2 regions of the Dactylosporangium sp. NPDC048998 genome follow, and region 2 is predicted to be linked to the other one. Evidence: riboswitches for the same ligand, from Rfam matches in the RefSeq annotation. Region 2 holds a riboswitch; the other holds the start of a gene.
The links. Region 2 has a riboswitch for S-adenosylmethionine ahead of thrC (threonine synthase). Riboswitches for the same ligand answer to the same signal wherever they lie in the genome.

Region 1: it holds a riboswitch for S-adenosylmethionine, as region 2 does, so the genes downstream of both, ACGFI8_RS06270 (aminotransferase class V-fold PLP-dependent enzyme) here and thrC (threonine synthase) in region 2, are expected to answer to the same signal.

What each region holds. Positions count from the first base shown of each region.
Region 1 is NZ_JBICTV010000002.1:471,986-481,343, reverse strand. It holds gene ACGFI8_RS06295 (fatty acid--CoA ligase) at 1-781, shown strand, start outside; gene ACGFI8_RS06290 (hypothetical protein) at 778-1,260, shown strand; gene ACGFI8_RS06285 (Ku protein) at 1,241-2,167, opposite strand; gene ligD (non-homologous end-joining DNA ligase) at 2,264-3,202, shown strand; gene ligD (non-homologous end-joining DNA ligase) at 3,195-4,082, shown strand; gene ACGFI8_RS06270 (aminotransferase class V-fold PLP-dependent enzyme) at 4,062-5,249, opposite strand; SAM riboswitch class IV at 5,286-5,403, opposite strand; gene ACGFI8_RS06265 (hypothetical protein) at 5,396-5,935, opposite strand; gene ACGFI8_RS06260 (PrsW family intramembrane metalloprotease) at 5,910-7,310, shown strand; gene ACGFI8_RS06255 (GroES family chaperonin) at 7,301-7,609, opposite strand; gene ACGFI8_RS06250 (AI-2E family transporter) at 7,781-9,034, shown strand; gene ACGFI8_RS06245 (alanyl-tRNA editing protein) at 9,151-9,358, opposite strand, start outside.
Region 2 is NZ_JBICTV010000002.1:598,679-608,036, forward strand. It holds gene groL (chaperonin GroEL) at 1-835, opposite strand, end outside; gene ACGFI8_RS06790 (cold-shock protein) at 1,290-1,493, opposite strand; gene paaN (phenylacetic acid degradation protein PaaN) at 1,774-3,447, opposite strand; gene ACGFI8_RS06800 (GNAT family N-acetyltransferase) at 3,515-4,525, opposite strand; gene thrC (threonine synthase) at 4,894-6,162, opposite strand; SAM riboswitch class I at 6,176-6,310, opposite strand; gene ACGFI8_RS06810 (glucosyl-3-phosphoglycerate synthase) at 6,409-7,329, shown strand; gene ACGFI8_RS06815 (ABC transporter permease) at 7,378-8,250, opposite strand; gene ACGFI8_RS06820 (alpha/beta fold hydrolase) at 8,247-9,358, opposite strand, start outside.

The sequences.
Region 1 (9,358 bases), 130 kb from region 2:
CCTCGACGCCAACCCGACCGACACCTCCTCGCTCAAGGAGGTCGTCATCGGCGGCTCGGCCTGCCCGCCGGCGCTCATGCACGCGTACGCGGAGCGGTACGACATCCAGGTCATCCACGCGTGGGGCATGACCGAGATGTCCCCGCTCGGCTCGGTCGCCCGCGCGCCGCACGGGCTGGAGGGCCCCGAGCACTGGGCGTACCGCTACACGCAGGGCCGCCTGCCGGCCGGCGTCGAGGGGCGCATCGTCGGCCCGACCGGCGAGGTCATGCCCAACGACGGCAAGGCGGTCGGCGAGTTGCAGGTGCGCGGCCCGTGGATCACCGCGCAGTACATCGGCGAGGACGGCCCCGACCCGGACAAGTTCGACAACGGCTGGCTGCGCACCGGCGACGTCGGCACGCTCACGCCCAACGGGTACCTCACCCTCACCGACCGCGCCAAGGACGTCATCAAGTCCGGCGGCGAGTGGATCAGCTCGGTCGACCTCGAGAACGCGCTGATGGCCCACCCCGCCGTGCTCGAGGCCTGCGTGGTCGGCGTGCCCGACGACAAGTGGGGCGAGCGCCCGCTGGCCACCGTGGTCCTCCGCGACGGCGCCGCCGCCGACGCCGCCACCCTGCGCGAGTTCCTGTCCGCGAAGGTGGCCCGCTGGCAGCTGCCGGAGCGCTGGTCGTTCATCGAGGCGGTCCCGAAGACCAGCGTCGGCAAGTTCGACAAGAAGCGCGTCCGGGCCGACTATGCGGGCGGGGGCCTGGAGGTGGTACAGATCAACGGGTGATGCAGCGGGTCACAAGACCGGCGAAGATCGCCCTCCTGATCACCGCGGCCCTGTCGGCCTGCGTGATCGCGGCATGCGGCGTGGCCCTGGCACTGCGGGACTGGGTGCCGGGGCTCGCCGGCTGCGCGGACCCCACCCGCCCGCCGAAGACCGCCGTGTTCACGGCGACGGTCCGGATCGAGCAGATGTACCCCCAGCTCAAGCCGATCCGGTCCGTCCACTGGCAGGAACACGAGGCGCGCGCCCGCAGCTGCCCCGAGATCGGCCCGATGGACTACGAGATGAACGGCCTCGCGGTCATCACCCCGGACCGCGCCGCCGAGCTCTCCACGACGGCGGCGTCGGCGGCGCCGCCCCCGGACATCCCGGCGGACCTGCGCCCGTTCGCCCCCGCCGACCCGCACTGGCAGCCCATCGGCCAGGGTCTCCTCCTGGACCGCGAGTCGGCGACCGTCTACTTCACGCGGATTTCTTCGTAGCGGTCTTCTTCGCCGTGGTGGCCTTCTTGGCCGGGGCCGTCTTCTTCGCCGGGGCCGCCTTCTTCGCGGTCGTCTTCTTGATCGGGGTCGGCTTCTGCTCTTCGGCCTCCTCGGCGGCGGGCTCCTCGCCGCGCGCCGCCCGGGCGCGCTCGACCGACGCGCGCAGCGCCGCCATCAGGTCGACCGCGGCGGCCGGGGCCTCCTCGGCCTCCTCCGGCTGGACGACCTCGCGGCCGGCCACCTTCGCGTCGATGACCTCCTGCAGGGCCTCGCGGTAGTTGTCCGTGTAGGAGGACGGGTCGAAGTCGGCGGCCATCGATTCGATGAGGGAGCCGGCCATCGCGAGCTCGGCGGGGCGGGCCGTGACGTCCTCGTCGAGGATGTCGAACTTCGCGGCGCGGACCTCGTCCGGCCACAGCATGGTGTTGAGGACCAGCACGTTGTCCCGCACGCGGAGGGTGGCCAGCTGCTCGCGCTGGCGCAGGGCGACCTTCACGATCGCGATCCGCTCGGTGTTGGTGAGGGCGTCGCGCAGCAGGGCGTAGGGCTTTGCGGCCGTCTGTTCCGGTTCGAGGTAGTACGCCTTGTTGTAGAGGATCGGGTCCACCTGCTCGGTGGGCACGAACTCCAGCACCTCGATCGCCCGGCTGGTGGTCAGGGGCAGGTCGGCGAAGTCGTCGTCGGTGAGGATCACCATCTCGCCGCCGCCCAGGTCGTAGCCCTTGGCGATGTCGTCGTAGGCGACCTCTTCGCCGTCGACGGAGCAGACCCGCTTGTACTTGATCCGCCCGCCGTCGTCCCGGTGCACCTGGTGGAAGCGGATGTCCTTCTCCTCGGTCGCCGAATACAGGCGCACGGCGATCGAGACCAGCCCGAAGGAGACCGCGCCCTTCCAGATCGCGCGCATGGAGATCCCTTTCCGCAGCCTGTGGACCTTGTCCCACCAGAATCGCATCGTTTCGAGCCGGGCGCGAGGAACTCTCAGGCGAACTATCGTGTGGGGATGGCAGGCCCGCCGGCACCGATGCTCGCCTCGAGCGGTGCGCTGCCCTCCGGGCCCGGCTGGGCGTACGAGTTCAAGTGGGACGGCATCCGCGCGATCGCGATTGTCCGCGAGGGCGCCACCAGGCTTTTCGCCCGCAGCGGGGCCGAAGTGACGGCCGCCTATCCCGAGCTCGCGGGCGTCGGGCGCGGCTTGGCCGACTCGGTGCTCGACGGCGAGGTCGTGGCGATGGACGAGGCCGGGCAGCCGTCGTTCCAGGTGCTCGCCGAGCGCATGCACGTGCGTGAGCCCAACCGCGCGGCCCGGCTCGCCGCCACCGTCCCGGTCACCTACCTGGTCTTCGACGCCCTGCGTGCCGAGGGGGAGGAGCTGACCGCCCTGCCGTACCGCATCCGCCGGGAACGCCTGGAGGGCCTCGCGCTGGGGGCCCGCGCGGTCGTGCCCCCGTCGTTCGACGACGGCGCGGCGACCGTGGCCGCCAGCCGGGAGAACCGGCTCGAGGGCGTGGTGGCGAAGCGGGCCGACTCGCTGTACCACCCCGGGATCCGCACCACCGACTGGATCAAGGTGAAGCTCGAGGAGAGCTGCGAGTTCGTGGTCGGCGGCTGGCGGCCGGGCAAGCGCGCGCTGGGCGCGCTGCTGGTCGGCGTCCCCGCGCAGGGTGGCTTGGGTGGCCTCGCCTACCGAGGCCGGGTCGGCGGCGGCATCTCCGGCGCGGCGGAGCGGGCGCTGCTGGCCGCGCTCGGCCCGTTGGAGACGAGCACAAACCCCTTCGGCGCATCGGTACCGCGGGAGGACGCCCGCGGCGCCGTATGGGTCGACCCGCAGCTCGTGGTCGAGGTCAAGTTCGGGCACCGCACGCGCGACGGGCGGCTGCGCTTCCCGCGGTTCCTGCGGATCCGGCCCGACCTGTCGCCCGAGGAGGTGCGCGATGCCTGACCGCCTGCGGGTCGAGGTCGCCGGGCGCCAGCTGGAGATCTCCAACCTCGACAAGGTCCTCTACCCGAGGGCCGGCTTCACCAAGGGCGAGGTCCTCGACTACTACACGCGCATCGCGCCGACGCTGCTGCCGCATCTCGACGGGCGCCCGCTCACCCGCACCCGCTATCCCGACGGCGTCGGCGGCATCAGCTTCTTCGAGAAGAACGCCCCGGCCGGCACCCCGGACTGGGTGCGCACGGTGCGGCTGCCGGTGCCCGGTTCGTCCAGAAACCGCGAGAAGATCGACTTCATCGTGGTCGAGGAGCTGGCGACCGTCGTCTGGCTGGCCAACCTCGCCGCGCTGGAGCTGCACACCCCGCAGTGGCGGGTCGACGAGGACGGCCGGGCGCTCGACCCCGACCAGCTCGTCGTCGACCTCGACCCGGGGCCGCCGGCCGGCCTGCCCGAGTGCTTCGAGGTCGCCCTGCTCATGCGCGAGCGGCTGGCCGCCGACGGGCTGGAGTGCGCGCCGAAGACGTCCGGCAAGAAGGGCATGCAGCTGGTCGTGCCGCTGCCCGGCGACGAGAGCGCGGACGAGATCAGCGGCTACGCGAAGGCGATCGCCGAGGAGCTGGCCGGCCGGCACCCGCGGCTGATCGTGGCGAAGATGGCCAAGCAGCTGCGGCCGGGCAAGGTGTTCATCGACTGGAGCCAGAACAACGCGTTCAAGACCACAGTCACGCCCTACTCACTACGGGCCGGCGAAACCCCGACCGTCAGCGCGCCGCTGGCCTGGGACGAGGTCGAGGCCGGCGAGCTGACCGCCGCCGACCTGACCCCGTCCGTCGTCCTCGACCGGGTCGCGACGCTGGGTGACCTACTGCAGGGCGGCCAGTAGCCGGTCGATGTGCGCCTCGGTGGTACCGAGGCCGAAGCTGGCCCGGATCGCCTGGGCGGGCGGCCGCTCGGCGCCGAGACGGTCGGCGGCCTCGGCCAGCAGGCGGCGGGTGAGCGGGTGGGCGCAGAACAGCCCCGTCCTGACGCCGATGCCGTGATCGCGACCGAGCGTGACGGCGAGCTCGCCCGGGTCGGCCCCGAGGACGGCGAACGACACGATCCCGACCCGCTCGGCGTCGGCCGGGAAGAGCCGCAGCTCCTCGACGTGCGGCAGCCGCGCGAGGCCGTCCCGGAGCCGGTGCAGCAGGGCGTCTTCCCGGTGCTGCGGGTCGACCTGCCGCAGTGACCTCAGCGCCGTCGCGAGCGCGACCGCGCCGACGAGGTTCGGGGTGCCGGCCTCGTGCCGGGCCGGGCCGGTCGCCCAGTGCACCGCGCCGTCGTCGGCCACGTGGGCACTCGCCCCGCCACCGGCCAGGTACGGCTCCGCCGCGTCGAGCCAGTCCGCCCGGCCGGCGAGCACGCCCGCCCCGAACGGCGCGTAGAGCTTGTGGCCCGAGAACGCCGCGTAGTCGGCGCCGAGCCCAGCCAGGCGCGCCGGGGCGTGCGGGGCCAGCTGCGCCGCGTCGACCGCGATGCGGGCGCCGAAGCGGTGCGCGACCTCCGCGAGCCGCGCGACCGGCCAGACCTCGCCGGTCACGTTGCTCGCCGCCGTCACGCTCACGAGCAGGTTCGGACCTTGGATGCCGGGCAGCGATCGCTCCAGCGCCTCGACCGCCTCCTCGGGCGACCTGGGCGCGGCCAGGCGCACGGTGCGGCGCCAGGGCAGCAGGTTGGCGTGGTGCTCACCGCCGAACGTCACGACCGTCGCATCCTCCGGCAGCGCCCGCGCCAGCAGGTTGAACGCGTCCGTGGTGTTGCGCGTGAAGATCACCGTGTCGTCCGAGCCGTGGCCGAGGAGGTCCGCGACGGTCTCTCGGGCCTGCTCGTACTCCCGGGTGCAGCGCTCCGACAGCGCGCCCGCACCGCGGTGCACGCTGCCGTAGTAGGGCAGCAGGTCGGCGACGGCGTCCGCGACGGCCCGCAGGCACGGCGCGGTGGCGGCGATGTCGAGGTTGGCGAAGTCGACGGACCGGCCGTCGCGCAGCTTGACCTCGCCCGGCGACAAGATCGCAGGGGACAGCAACTCGGACACGGGTCACCCTCTCGCTCGCGCTTGCCCGGGCACACCGTGTGCCGGGCCGGGTCATCACCCGGGGCACCCCGCCGCGAACGCGAGGGTTGCCGGCCAGCAAGCCGGGGCTTGTGCGCTGGCACTCATGACCTGACCAGACCGTACCGCAGATAAGGTTGCGTCATGAGCGAACTCCCGCCGGATGGGACGCCGAACTCGCCCTGCTCCGAGCCCCCGTCCTCGGAGACCGGTGCGACCCCGGTCTCCGACGCCGGCCCCTGGGCGGCGCCGGGCAGCGCGCCCCCGGCGGCGGGCGGCGGCTCCTCGGCGCCGAGTGCCGGGCAGTGGGGGCAGGCGGCGCCGCCCCCCGCGCCGACGTCGGGCCCCGCGCCGTGGCAGTCCGCGGCCATCGGGCCGGCGCCGAGCCCGTGGAGCTCGCCGTCCTCGCCATCCTCGCCGTCCTCGCCGTCCTTGGGCCAGCCGATCGTGCCGCAGGCGCCGGCCAGGTCGGCCTCGGGGCCGCCGTTCCCGGGGTCCGGGCCGACCGGCGCGATATCGCCCGGCGGGCCGATGATCCATGCCGGACCGCCTGGGCCGGCTGGACCGCCTGGGCCCTCGCCGTGGCCGTCGGCGCTGCCCGGCGTCGCGGTGCCGAACGTGATCGAGGCAGCCGAGCCCAGCACCGGCCAGCAGGAGTACCCGACCGCCGCCCTCGCCCTGGCCGCCGCGCCGCCCGCCAAGCGCACCGACCGGCGCCGGCTGTGGACGCTCATCGGTGTCATGGGCTTCATCGCCCTCTGCGGCGCGGCCGTGCTCGCCTTCTTCGGCGTCAGCGGCGGCTGGACGGCGCTGCTCGTCGGCGTCGGGTCCGCCATTATCCCGGTCCCGGTCCTCGTGTCCTGCTTCCTCTGGCTGGACCGCTACGAGCCGGAGCCCGTGAAGTACCTCGTCTTCGTCTTCGGCTGGGGCGCCTGCGTGGCCACCGGCGTGGCGCTGGTGGTCAACACCGCCGGCAGCTACTTCGCCGAGAAGGCCGGCCTGTCCGGCGCCCTGGTCGCCGTGCTGCTCGCGCCGCTGATCGAGGAGAGCATGAAGGCCCTCGGCCCGGTGCTGCTCTTCTGGCGCCGCCCGCGCGCCTACTCCGGCATCATCGACGGCATCGTCTACTGCGGGCTGTCGGCGACCGGCTTCGCGATGGTGGAGAACATCCTGTACCTCGGCTTCAAGGGCTACGGCGATTACGCCGAGAAGTCAGGTCCGGCCTCGGGCGCGGCCGCGCTGGTCGGCATCTTCATCGTTCGCATCCTGATGAGCGGGTTCGCGCACCCGCTCTTCACCTCGATGACCGGCATCGGGCTGGGCGTCGCGTCGCGGTCGTCGACGAAGGCGGTGCGGTTCCTGGCGCCGCTGGCCGGCCTGCTGACCGCGATGATGCTGCACGGCTCGTGGAACCTCATGTCGGTCGTCGCAGCCAGCTCGACCAAGCCCTGGGTGCCGCTGCTGTACGGCTACTTCGCGGTGATGATGCCGATCTTCTTGGGCATGGTCGGCTTCGCGCTCTGGCTGCGCGCCAACGAGGGCCGGCTCACCGAGCGCGTGCTGGGCGAGTACGCGCGGGCCGGCTGGTTCTCCCCGCCGGAGGTCGCCGCGCTCGCCACCCTCGGCCGGCGGCTCTCCGCCCGCCGCTGGGCGAAGCGGGTGGCCGGCGACGCCGGCGCGCAGGCGATGCGGGCGTTCCAGTTCGACGCGACGCGGCTGGCGCTGCTGCGCGACGGCCTGCACCGCGGCCTGGACAAGGAGCCGAAGCGGCGGATGCAGACGCTGGCCGAGGAGCGGCAGCTGCTGACCGCGCTGGACGCCTATCGCCAGGTGTTCGTCGGGCGGGATCCGCAGTCGCCGCGGGCGGTGTGGGACGGGGCGCGCTATCACATCACGTTCCCCGATGGCGTGGTGCGCGTGCTCGACGCCCCGCCGACCCCGGTCGTGCCGGTGCCGGTCTCGCTGGCCGTGCCGCCGCCCCCGCCCCCGGCCTACGCCGGCCCGCCGTACTACAGATAGAGGCCGGTCGAGTCGGGCTCCACCCGCCGGGCCGCGACCGCGTGCACGTCGCGCTCGCGCAGCAGCACGTAGTCGCGGCCCTGCAGCTCCACCTCGGAGCGGTCCTCGGGGTCGAACAGCACCCGGTCGCCGGTGACGATGGAGCGCACGTTGGGCCCGACGCCGACCGCGGTCGCCCACGACAGCCGGCGCCCGACCGATGCGGTCGCCGGGATGACGATGCCGGAGACGTGCCGGCGCTCGCCCTCGGGGCCCTCGAGCCGGACGAGGACACGGTCGTGCAGGAGCCGGATCGGCAGTGCGTCCTCCGGTCGGGCGGCAAATGGAGCGTCGGTTGACGCCTGGTAACCGGCGGCGGGTTGTGCTGTCACGCTTGCGACGCTACCGCCTTGGTACGTGCCAACGACGTGCGGCCCGGTCTACCGTGAGGAGTCCTGGCCGGATGGCTGAGCGCGTCAAGGAGGCGATACGTGGGCCGGTTCGACACGGTGCGGGCGAATCTGCGCCGCGCCTATGTCCAGCGAATGGAAGCGGCGAAGGCGGAGCGCGAGGCCGCGGCGTTGGCCGAGGAGGATCCCGAGCCGGAGCCGGAGCTGGCCGAGCTCGAGCGGGAGTTCAGCCACGCGACGACGACCAGCCGGGATGACGCCGAGGTACCGCACGGTCTGCGCATCGCCGCCGCCTGGTCCTGGCGCCTGCTGATCCTCGTCGCCGCGGCCGCGGTGCTGCTGTGGCTGGTCGGCCGGCTGAGGACCGTGCTCATCCCGCTGAGCATCGCCCTGCTCCTGTCGGCCCTGCTCGCGCCGATGATGGGCGTCCTGCGCCGCCGGGTGAAGCTGCCCCCGTCGCTGGCCGCGTTCGTGGTGCTGATCACCGGCCTGGCCGCCGTGGCGGGCGTGCTGACCCTGGTCGTCACCGAGTTCGTGGCCGGGTTCCCGGCGCTGTCCGACAAGGCGTCCATCGGCGTACAGCAGATCCAGGACTGGCTCACCACGGGCCCGCTGCACCTCAGCGGCCGCCAGCTGGACGCCACCTTCGCCGCCGCCAGCACCTGGCTCAGCGACAACCGGGGCAGCCTCACCAACAGCGCGGTCAACACGGCCACCGCCACCGTGGAGTTCCTGGCGCTGATGCTGCTGATCCTCTTCGTCACGTTCTTCTTCATGCGCGACGGCAAGCGGATTTGGCACTTCGTGACCGGCATCCTGCCCACCCCCGCCCGCGACCCGATCCGCCGCGCCGGCGAGGCCGCCTGGCGGACCCTGGTGGCCTACGTCCGCGCCACGGTCCTGGTGGCGTTCATCGACGCACTGGGCATCGGCCTGCTGCTGTTCTTCTTGCACGTCGACTTCTGGTTCCCGCTGGGCACCCTCGTCTTCCTGGGCGCCTTCGTCCCGATCGTCGGCGCTACGGTCTCCGGCGCCGTGGCGGTCCTGGTGGCCCTCGTGGACGACGGGCCGGTCACCGCGCTCGTCGTGCTCATCGGCGTGATCGCGGTGCAACAGTTGGAGGGCCACGTGCTGCAGCCGCTCATCATGGGCCGCGCCGTTGCGGTCCACCCGCTGGCCGTCATCGTGGCGATCGCGACGGGGGTGGTGCTGGCCGGCATCATCGGGGCGCTGGTCGCCGTGCCGCTGGTGGCCGTGCTGAACACGGGCATCCGCCACCTGGTCGAGCACCGCCGCGAACCCCCACCCGACGCCGTGATCGTCCCCTCCGATTGAGGACTCACCGGACGAGTGCGAACTTGTCGTATTTTTCCGGCTCACGATCGCGCGCTGCGGTGGCCGGACGCCGCGGCGCGGCCGCGTCGTGGGGTGGCCGCCGCGCCGGTGGGAGGTCAGTCGGTGAGGCGGACCCGGACGCGGCGGTTGGCCTTGCCCTTGCTCTCCACCTTCACGACCTGCAGCCGCCCGATCTGTGCCGTCGACGCCACGTGCGTGCCGCCGTCCGCCTGCGTGTCCAGCCCGATGATGTCGACGATGCGGATCTCCTCCTCGTCGGCCGGGATCAGGTTGGACTGCGTGCGGATGATGTCGGGCAGGGCG
Region 2 (9,358 bases):
AGCCGGGGGCCTTGACGGCGACCGACTTGAAGGTGCCACGGATCTTGTTCACCACGAGGGTCGCCAGGGCCTCGGCCTCGACGTCCTCGGAGATGATGGCGAGCGACTTGCCCGACTGCATGACCTTCTCCAGCACCGGGAGGAGGTCCTTCACCGCGGAGATCTTCGACTCGACGATCAGGATGTACGGGTCGTCGAGGACGGCCTCCATCCGGTCGGTGTCGGTCACGAAGTACGGCGAGATGTAACCCTTGTCGAAGCGCATGCCCTCGGTGAGCTCGAGCTCGAGGCCGAAGGTGTTGCTCTCCTCGACGGTGATGACGCCTTCCTTGCCGACCTTGTCCATCGCCTCGGCGATGATCTCGCCGACCGTGGAGTCGCCCGCGGAGATGGAGGCGGTGGAGGCGATCTGCTCCTTGGTCTCCACGTCCTTGGCCAGGTTGGCCAGCTCGTCGGCGACGGACGCGACCGCCGCCTCGATGCCGCGCTTCAGGGCCATCGGGTTCGCGCCCGCGGCGACGTTACGCAGGCCCTCGCGGACCAGCGCCTGCGCCAGCACGGTCGCCGTCGTCGTGCCGTCACCGGCGACGTCGTCGGTCTTCTTCGCGACTTCCTTGACCAGCTCAGCGCCGATCTTCTCGTACGGGTCCTCGAGCTCGATCTCCTTGGCGATGCTCACACCATCGTTGGTGATGGTGGGCGCGCCCCACTTCTTCTCGAGGACGACGTTGCGGCCCTTCGGGCCCAGCGTCACCTTGACGGCGTCGGCGAGGGTGTTCATACCCCGCTCAAGACCGCGGCGCGCCTCTTCGTCGAACGCGATAATCTTGGCCATTCGGCGTTGTCCTCCTGGACACTCACGATTCGCCTCGACCCACGTGGGGCCTGCGGCTCACCGCCTGCTTTCGCACCTTCGGGGACCCAGCGGGATCCTCGGCGGTCGGGCCGGATGAGCCCGCGACGACCAGCCTCGCGGCGGTTGCCCACCGGAGGACTGCACCGTCCCGACCATTGGCACTCACCTGTTGCGAGTGCCAAGTCCTTGTTTAGCACTCTGGCTGGTCGAGTGCAAGCAAACCCGGGGTGACGCACAAGGTGGCGCCCTGGCAAGATCAACTCGGCGACCGGGCCCGCCAAGGCCCCCAAAAGGGACGGCATTGGCGTAAATCACTCAAAGATCAAAAACCACACAATGAGCCCGCGTATCGCGCCAGAATTGCCGGAAAAAGACGCAGGGCACCGTTCCTCGTCAATGAGGACGGTGCCCGGCGGGGTGAATGCGGACTTGGTCAGGCGAGAAGGCGCACCTGCTCCGCCTGCGGGCCCTTCTGACCCTGCGCGATCTCGAACTCGACGCGTTGTCCGTCTTCCAGCGACTTGTAGCCGTCCATCTCAATCGCGGAGAAGTGGACGAACACGTCCTGCCCCCCGTCGACCGCGATGAAGCCATAGCCCTTCTCGCTGTTGAACCACTTGACTGTGCCCTGTGCCACGGTGCACTTCCTCTACTTCGGTCCTGCTGCGTCACTCGGCTGGCTGTGGGGACCAGCCCCTGGGCCTTCGACCACAGCCGCCGGTTCCGGGGGTGGCTCCGGCGAAGGAACGACGACCGAACCGCACGGTACACGAGGTAACCCGAGCCTCGACAGGCCCAAATCGGACAGCAAGGTCACGAATCATGCAGTTAGAAAAGGTCGCCGAGCATGCCTTCTCCACGCGTTCCCTTGCAGAGTCAAACATCGCCCGGCGACAACGTCTTACTAACCCGGGAAGCTACACGTGGCGGCGCGACTGCACGACGCGGAAGCGGCTGGCCACGTAGGCACCATCGGTGAGCGCGGCATTGGCCGCCGGATTGGCGCCGCTGGCATGGAAGTCGGAAAACGCTGCCGACTGGTTCACGAAGACCCCGCTGGTAAGGTTGACTGACAAATGCACACCAGCAAGCAGAGCGGCCTCTTCCATCGCGTCCAGGACCTCGTCCGATGTCGAATACACCGAAGCGGTCAATGCGCCCTTCTTGCCGACGGTGTCGGTGAAGATCCGCAAACTGCCCTCGGTGGAATCGGTTGCAACAACGAAGGAAATGGGCCCGAACCACTCCGTCCCATAGGTCTGCGCGTCGCCCGCGCCCAGTTTCCGGATGAGCGGCGTACGCACGGTCGCGCCCTCATACGCGGGGTGCGAAACATCTGAGGATTCGAGCACCGCCTCGCCGACCGCGCCGGCCTTCTCGAGCCGCTCCAGCACGCCGTCGTTGACGATCGCGCCGGTGAGCTCGACGCCCTTGGCGGCGTCGGCGGTGAGCGCGCCCACCGCGGTCGCGATGCCGCCCGCCACCTCGTCGAGGCTCTTGTGCCCCTCGTTCGTGGCGATGCCGGATGCCGGGACGAGGATGTTCTGCGGGGTCGTGCACATCTGCCCGGAGTACAGCACCAGGGAGAATCCGATGTTGCGGCACATCCCGGCGAAATCGTCCGTCGAGTCGATCACCACGGTGTTGACGCCGGCCTTCTCGGTGTAGACGACGGCTTGGCGGGCGTTGGCCTCCAGCCAGTCGCCGAACTCGGTCGAGCCGGTGAAGTCGATGATGCGCACCTCGGGGCGCAGCGCGAGCGTCTTGGCCAGCCCCTCGCCGGGGGCCTCGGCGGCCAGCAGCACGAGGTTGGGGTCGAAGCCGGCGTCGGCGAGCACCTCGCGGGCGATCTTGACCGTGATCGCGAGCGGCAAGACGGCACGCGGGTGCGGCTTGACGATCACGGGGTTGCCCGTGGCCAGGGACGCGAACAGGCCGGGGTAGGAGTTCCACGTCGGGAACGTGTTGCAGCCGATGACGAGGGCCGCACCCCGCGGTACGACATGGAAGGTCTTCGACATGTGCAGCGTCTGGCCCTTGCCGGCGGGCTTCTCCCAGTCGGCCGTGGCCGGGGTGCGGATCATCTCCCGGTAGGCGTAGGCGACCGCCTCCAGCGCGCGGTCGAACGCGTGCGGCGCGCCGGCCTGGAAGGCCATGACGAAGGCCTGACCGGTCGTCGCGTGCACGGCATTGGCCAGCTCGAACGCGGCCCGGTGCAGGCGGGCGATGATCTCCAGGCACACGCCGGCGCGGGTCTGCGGGCCGGCCGCGCGCCACGCCGGCATGCCCTCGGCGAGCGCGGCAAAGGCAAGATCAAGATCCAGGTGGGGGTACCGCACGTCGAGCGCGACGCCGAACGGCGAGCGCTCGGTCGACACCCAGTCGGTGATGCCCGGCTGGTCCTTGAGGGGGAAGTCGGCGCCCAGGTAGGCGCGGAATGCGGCCTCGCCCTCGGCGGCGGCGTGCTCGCCGTAGATCCGGGGGCTCGGCGACTCGGGGTAGTTGGACCAGTACGCACGCTCGGCGATCGCGGTCAGCGCCCGCTCCAGCGTGTCGGCGTGGCTGGCGAACATGGGGTGTGAGTTCTCCATGGCGCCATCCTGCCACCGCCGGGCGGGGCCGCCGACGATCTGACGATTTCCCAGCGGCCGGACAACCCTATTCGGGTGCGGGCCCCTGCCAGTTGGCCCAGAGCTCGACGAAGCGGAAGCCCATGGCCTCGTTGATCGCGATCATGTAGGAGTTCTCCGCGGCGTTGAACGTGTCGATCGTCGTCACCGCAGGCTCGTGCGCGCGCAGGAAGCGCAGGTTCGCCACCTTCGCCACGACGCCCAGCCGGTGCCCGCGGTGCGCGGGGTGCACCAGGGTGATGAGCTGCCAGCCGTGCCAGTCCACGCTCTTCGTCACCCGCAGCGCGGTCCAGGCGACGAGCCGGCCGGTCGCCTCGTGGATCATGCCGGTCTCGTACCGCCGGGAGCCCCACTTCGCGTACACCTCGTGCTGGCGCCGCAGCCGCTCGGCGTCGATCTTCTCCGGCTCGTAGTCGAGCTCCCCCATGGGCGTCTCGGCCAGGAACGAGCTGTCGAGCGCGGCGAGGTCCTCGAGATGCTCGTCCGGCGGCCCGTTGTGCCACTGCACGGCGGAGTAGCCCCCGGACCGGGCCAGGCCGTCGGCGTACAGGCGGTCGATCCCGCCCTCGTCGAGGTCGGCCAGCAGCAGCCGGCGCCGCGCGTCGGTCAGCCCGTTGCTCGCCCCGAACGCCGCGGCGAACCCGGACGGCGCGGGATCCAAGCGGCTGAACCCGAGCAGGCTCGTGCGGCCGGCGGCCCGGGCGATGCCCGCGGCGTGCCGGTACAGCGCGCGGCCAATCCCCCGGCGCCGGTGTGCGGGCCGGACCTGGACCTCGACGTGCGCCTTGTCCAGGTTGTCGTAGCGGGGCAGGTCGACCTGGACGGTTCCGGCCGGCACGTCGCCGTCCAGCGCCAGGAAGACGCGCCGCTCGCCCCACAGCGGCGGGACCACGAAGCTCATGTCGTGCTGGTATCGGCAGTTGTCCGGCAAATCCGGCAGGTCCGCGCGCAGCGCGTCGTTGCCGATCTCGAACACAGCGTCGATCGCCGCCGGGTCATCGGCGCGCACCTCGACGATCTCGAGCGGAGATTGGGCCATACCGCCAGGGTCGCCCGCGACGCGACGCCCCGGCAATCCATTTATGCCGGTGACCGTCCGACGGTCCGGAGAACCAGGGAGAACCAGAAGGTCCGGAAATTGGTCGAGAGGACGCTCGCCAACACCTCCGGTGTTGTGGTCGCGGGCTCCCACCGAGCAATCGGTTAGAGCCTCGCGGCGACACGTCCTCCCGCACCGAGCATCCTGGCGCTCGGGTCTTAAGGCGTCAAGTCCACCACCGAACGTACGGCTCGCCGCCGATTACGCTCGGTGTCGATCACCTCCACCAATCGGACGACCCTTCCCTCGTCCAAGCGTGGAAGCGCTCTCTCAATCTGAACGCTCGGTGATCGAGTAACCCAAAAAAATCATCCGAGCAGGCCGGCCTCCCGCGCCGACTTCAGCGACGGCTTCACCCGATGGGTGGGGCCCACCCGGTCCGCCACCGCATCGAGGGTCTTGAGCCCGTCGCCGGTGTTGAAGATGACCGTCTCGGCGCTGGGATCGAGCCGGCCGGACTCGACGAGCTTCTTGAGCACCGCGGTGGTCACGCCGCCGGCCGTCTCGGCGTAGACGCCGGTGGTGCGGGCCAGCAGCTGGATGCCCGCGCGGATCTCGTCGTCGTCCACGTACTCCATCCAGCCGCCGCTACGGCGCACCGACTCCAGCGCGTAGACGCCGGCGGCCGGGTCGCCGATGTTCAGCGACTTGGCGATGCCGGTCGGCTTGACCGGGGTGATCTCGTCGACGCCGTCGTGCAGCGCCTTCGCGATCGGGTTGCAGCCGGCCGACTGGGCGCCGAAGACCTTCCACGGCGTGTTCGGCACCAGGCCGATCTCGACCAGCTCGGCGAACGCCTTGTCGATCTTCGTGAGCAGCTCGCCGCTGGCCATCGGGATGACCACCTGGGCCGGGATGCGCCAGCCGAGCTGCTCGGCGACCTCGTATCCGAGCGTCTTGGAGCCCTCGGCGTAGAACGGCCGGACGTTGACGTTGACGAACGCGGTGTCCTCGAACTCGTCGGTCTCGGTCAGCTCCGAGCAGAGCCGGTTCACCTCGTCGTAGGAGCCCTCGATGGCGACGACCTCGCCGCCGTACACCGCGGTCATGACGACCTTGCCCGGCTCCAGGTCGGCCGGGATGAACACGGTCGACGGGACGCCGGCCCGGGCCGCGTGCGCGGCGACGGAGTTGGCGAGGTTGCCGGTGGAGGCGCAGGAGTACCGCGTGAAGCCCAGCGCCCGCGCGGCGGTGAGCGCGACGGAGACGACCCGGTCCTTGAACGAGTGCGTGGGGTTGGCCGAGTCGTCCTTGACCCACAGCTGGGCGGTGAAGCCGAGCTCCTTGCCCAGCCCGTCGGCCTTGACCAGCGGGGTGAGCCCCGGGTCGAGCGTCACGCGGGTCTCCGGGTCGACGCCGACCGGCAGCAGCGGCGCGTAGCGCCAGATGTTCTTCGGCCCCGCCTCGATCTGCTCGCGGGTCACCGCCGCCAGCGCCGCGGGGTCGTAGCCCACCTCAAGGGGGCCGAAACACTCGTAACAGGCGTGCTGCGCGGCGAGCGGGAACGTGGCCCCACAGCCCCGGCAGACGAGGTTGCGGGCCGGGGAGTCGGTGAAGACGCTGAGCGTCGAGGTCATGACGGAGGCCTTCCTCTCATCTTTCCCAAGCACACGGGCGTGCACCGGGACGGATTTGGCACCTACCGCGGCCGACCTCAACATCGAGTCGCCGCAGGGGTTGCCGGGGCTTCATCGGGCCGTATCCCTCTGCCCCTCTGGATGAGGTATGCAATTGTGTTCGTGCGCTTCAGACGAGTGTAAGGGGCACCACCGGCGCCCGGGTATGAGTCAAGTCACGACATGGCGCCGACTAGCGTTTCACTCATGCACCCGATCGCGGCCGACTGGTTCTCGCGGCGCACGTCGAGCTGGCGGGACTGGCCCGCCGACGAGCTGCTCGACGCGAAAGGCGATACGAGGGTGAGCGTCGTGCTGCCCGCCCTGGACGAGGAGCCCACGGTCGGCGAGATCGTGACCGGCGTACGGACCCTCGGCCCGCTCGTCGACGAGCTGGTCGTGGTCGACTCCGGCTCGGTCGACCGCACCGCCGAGGTCGCCGCGGCCGCCGGCGCCACGGTCCACCACCGCGACGACATCCTGCCGGCGACGGGCTCCCGCCCGGGCAAGGGCGAGGTGCTGTGGAAGGCGCTGGCGGTCACCAAGGGTGACATCCTGGTGTACGTCGACGCCGACCTCACCGACTTCCGCCCACACTTCGTGACGGGCCTGCTGGGCCCGCTGCTCGGCGACCCGGGCACGCTGATGGTGAAGGCCTTCTACGACCGCCCCCTGCTCGACGTCTCCGCGGCCGGCGGCGGCCGGGTCACCGAGCTCGCCGCCCGCCCGCTGCTCAACGCACACTTCCCGGAGCTGGCCGGCGTGGTACAGCCGCTGGCCGGCGAGTACGCGGCCCGCCGCACGCTGCTGGAGTCGCTGCCGTTCGCCGCCGGCTACGGCGTCGAGACCGGCCTCCTCGTCGACACCTACCGCCGCCACGGTCTGGACGCGGTGGCCCAGGTCGACCTGGGCCAGCGCACCCACGGCCACCAGGACACGGCCGCCCTGGGCCGCATGGCCGCGACGATCGTGCACACGATCAACGCCCGCGTGTCCCCCGGCCACCCGCTCTGGCCGACCCTGACGCAGTTCGAGCGCCATGATTCCGCGGTCGTACCGCGGGTGACGCCGGTCGCCCACCCGGACCGCCCCCCGATGCGCAGCGTCCCCGGCTACTCCCCCGCCTGACCAGGGCCGCGGCCGGACGGTCGCGGTCGCGGGCCGTCCGGCTATCGGTCAGCTCACCACGTCCTTGCGCAGGAAACGCCACCAGGCCAGGGAGAAGAACACGGTGGCGTAGGCCAGCGCGGCTATGCAGCCCTTGACCAGGTCGTCGGTCTGCATGGGGCTGGAGAGCAGGCCCAGCCAGGCGTCGGCGTAGTGGGTGGGGAGCACGGTGCGCAGGTTTCCCAGCGCGGTGATCTGGTCGAGGATGTTCGACAGGATCTGCAGCAGCACCGCGCCGCCGACGGCGCCGAGCGGGGCGTCGGTCGACACCGACAGCAGGAACGCGAGTGAGGCTACGACCAGGAGGGTCACGCAGAGGTACGCGACGATCTCCAGCAGCCGCAGGACGCCCGTGCCCGCCGGAATATCGCCGCCGATCGGGGCGCTCAGCGGTGCCCAGCCGTAGCGCAGCGTCCCGGCCAGCAGCGCCGTGGCCACCAGGGTCAGGATCGCGAGCAGGCTGTACAGCAGCGACACGGCCAGCTTGATGCCGAGCAGGCGGGCCCGCGGCACCGGCATCGCCAGGAGGTACCGCAGGCTCCCCCAGCTCGCCTCGCTGGCCACCGTGTCGCCGCAGAACAGCGCGACCACCACGACCAGCAGGAAGCCCGCCGAGACCAGCAGCGTGAAGAGGGTGAAGTTGGGGCCGCCGGACGTGGCGAGGTCGGACAGGCGGGAAAACTGGCCGCTCTGGCCGCCCTGGTCGTCGTGGTTGCCGTTGTCCAGCTGGAACGCGGTCAGGATGATCAGCGGCAGCAGCACCATGAAGCCCAGCGCCAGCTGGGTGCGCCGGCGGGAGGCCTGCCGGCGGATCTCGGTCCACAGCGAGAGGGTGGCGCCCGGCCGGTAGCCGACCGCGCCCCCGATCACATCCGTACTCACGATCGCTCCCCACTCGCCTTGGTGTCCCCGCCCACGAGGGAGAGGAACGCGTCCTCCAGCCGCCTGCGCGGCGCGACCCGGTCGATGCCGACGCCGGCGCGCACCAGGGCCGCCACCACCTCGGCGCGCGGCGTGCTGTCGATGTCGACGACCAGGCCGCGCCCGCCGGACCAGGCCACCGCGCGCACGCCGGTCAGTTCCTGCAGCACCTTCTCGGCGGCGTCCACGTCGGACACGTCGAGCTGCACGCTCGGCGAGTCGCCGACGATCTCCTCGACCGGCCCGGCCGCGACGACCTCGCCCTTGTGCATGACGACCACGTCGGTGCAGGTCTGCTCCACCTCCGCGAGCAGGTGGCTGGAGACCAGCACGGCGCGGCCGCCGGTGGCGTACCGCCGCAGCACCTTGCGCATCTCCGCGATCTGCGGCGGGTCGAGCCCGTCCGTCGGCTCGTCGAGCACCAGCAGCTCCGGCAGGCCCAGCATGGCCTGCGCGATGGCGAGCCGCTGCTTCATGCCGTGGCTGTACGTGCCCACCCGCCGCTGTACCGCGGTGCCGAGGCCGGCGATGTCGTACGCCTCCTCGAAGTGCGCGTCGGCGGCGGGCCGGCCGGTGGCCCGCCAGAACAGCTCGAGGTTTTGCGCGCCGGTGAGGTGCGGCAGGAAGCCCGGCCCCTCCACCAGCGCCCCGACCCGCGACAGCACCGGCGAGCCGGGCAGCAGCCGGTGCCCGAAGACGAAGATCTCGCCGGACGTCGGGCGGGTGAGGCCCATGAGCACGCGCAGCGACGTGGTCTTGCCGGCGCCGTTCGGGCCGAGCAGGCCGACGACCTGCCCGCGCCGCACGGTGAAGTCCACCTTGGACACCGCGACGAAGTTCTTGTACTCCTTGCGCAGCCCCCGCACCACCAGCGGCGTGTCCACGTGCTCGGCGGCCACGCTGCGGTCGATGCGCCGGCCCCGGCGGCGGGCGATCAGCAGCGCGGCGGCGAGCCCGAGCGCGATGGCGGCGACGAGGCCGGCCAGCACGTACCGCCAGATCACGTCGGGGCTGGCGATCGGCGTCCCGGCGATGGCGGGCAGGGTGATCGCGCCGTCGACCGCGACCG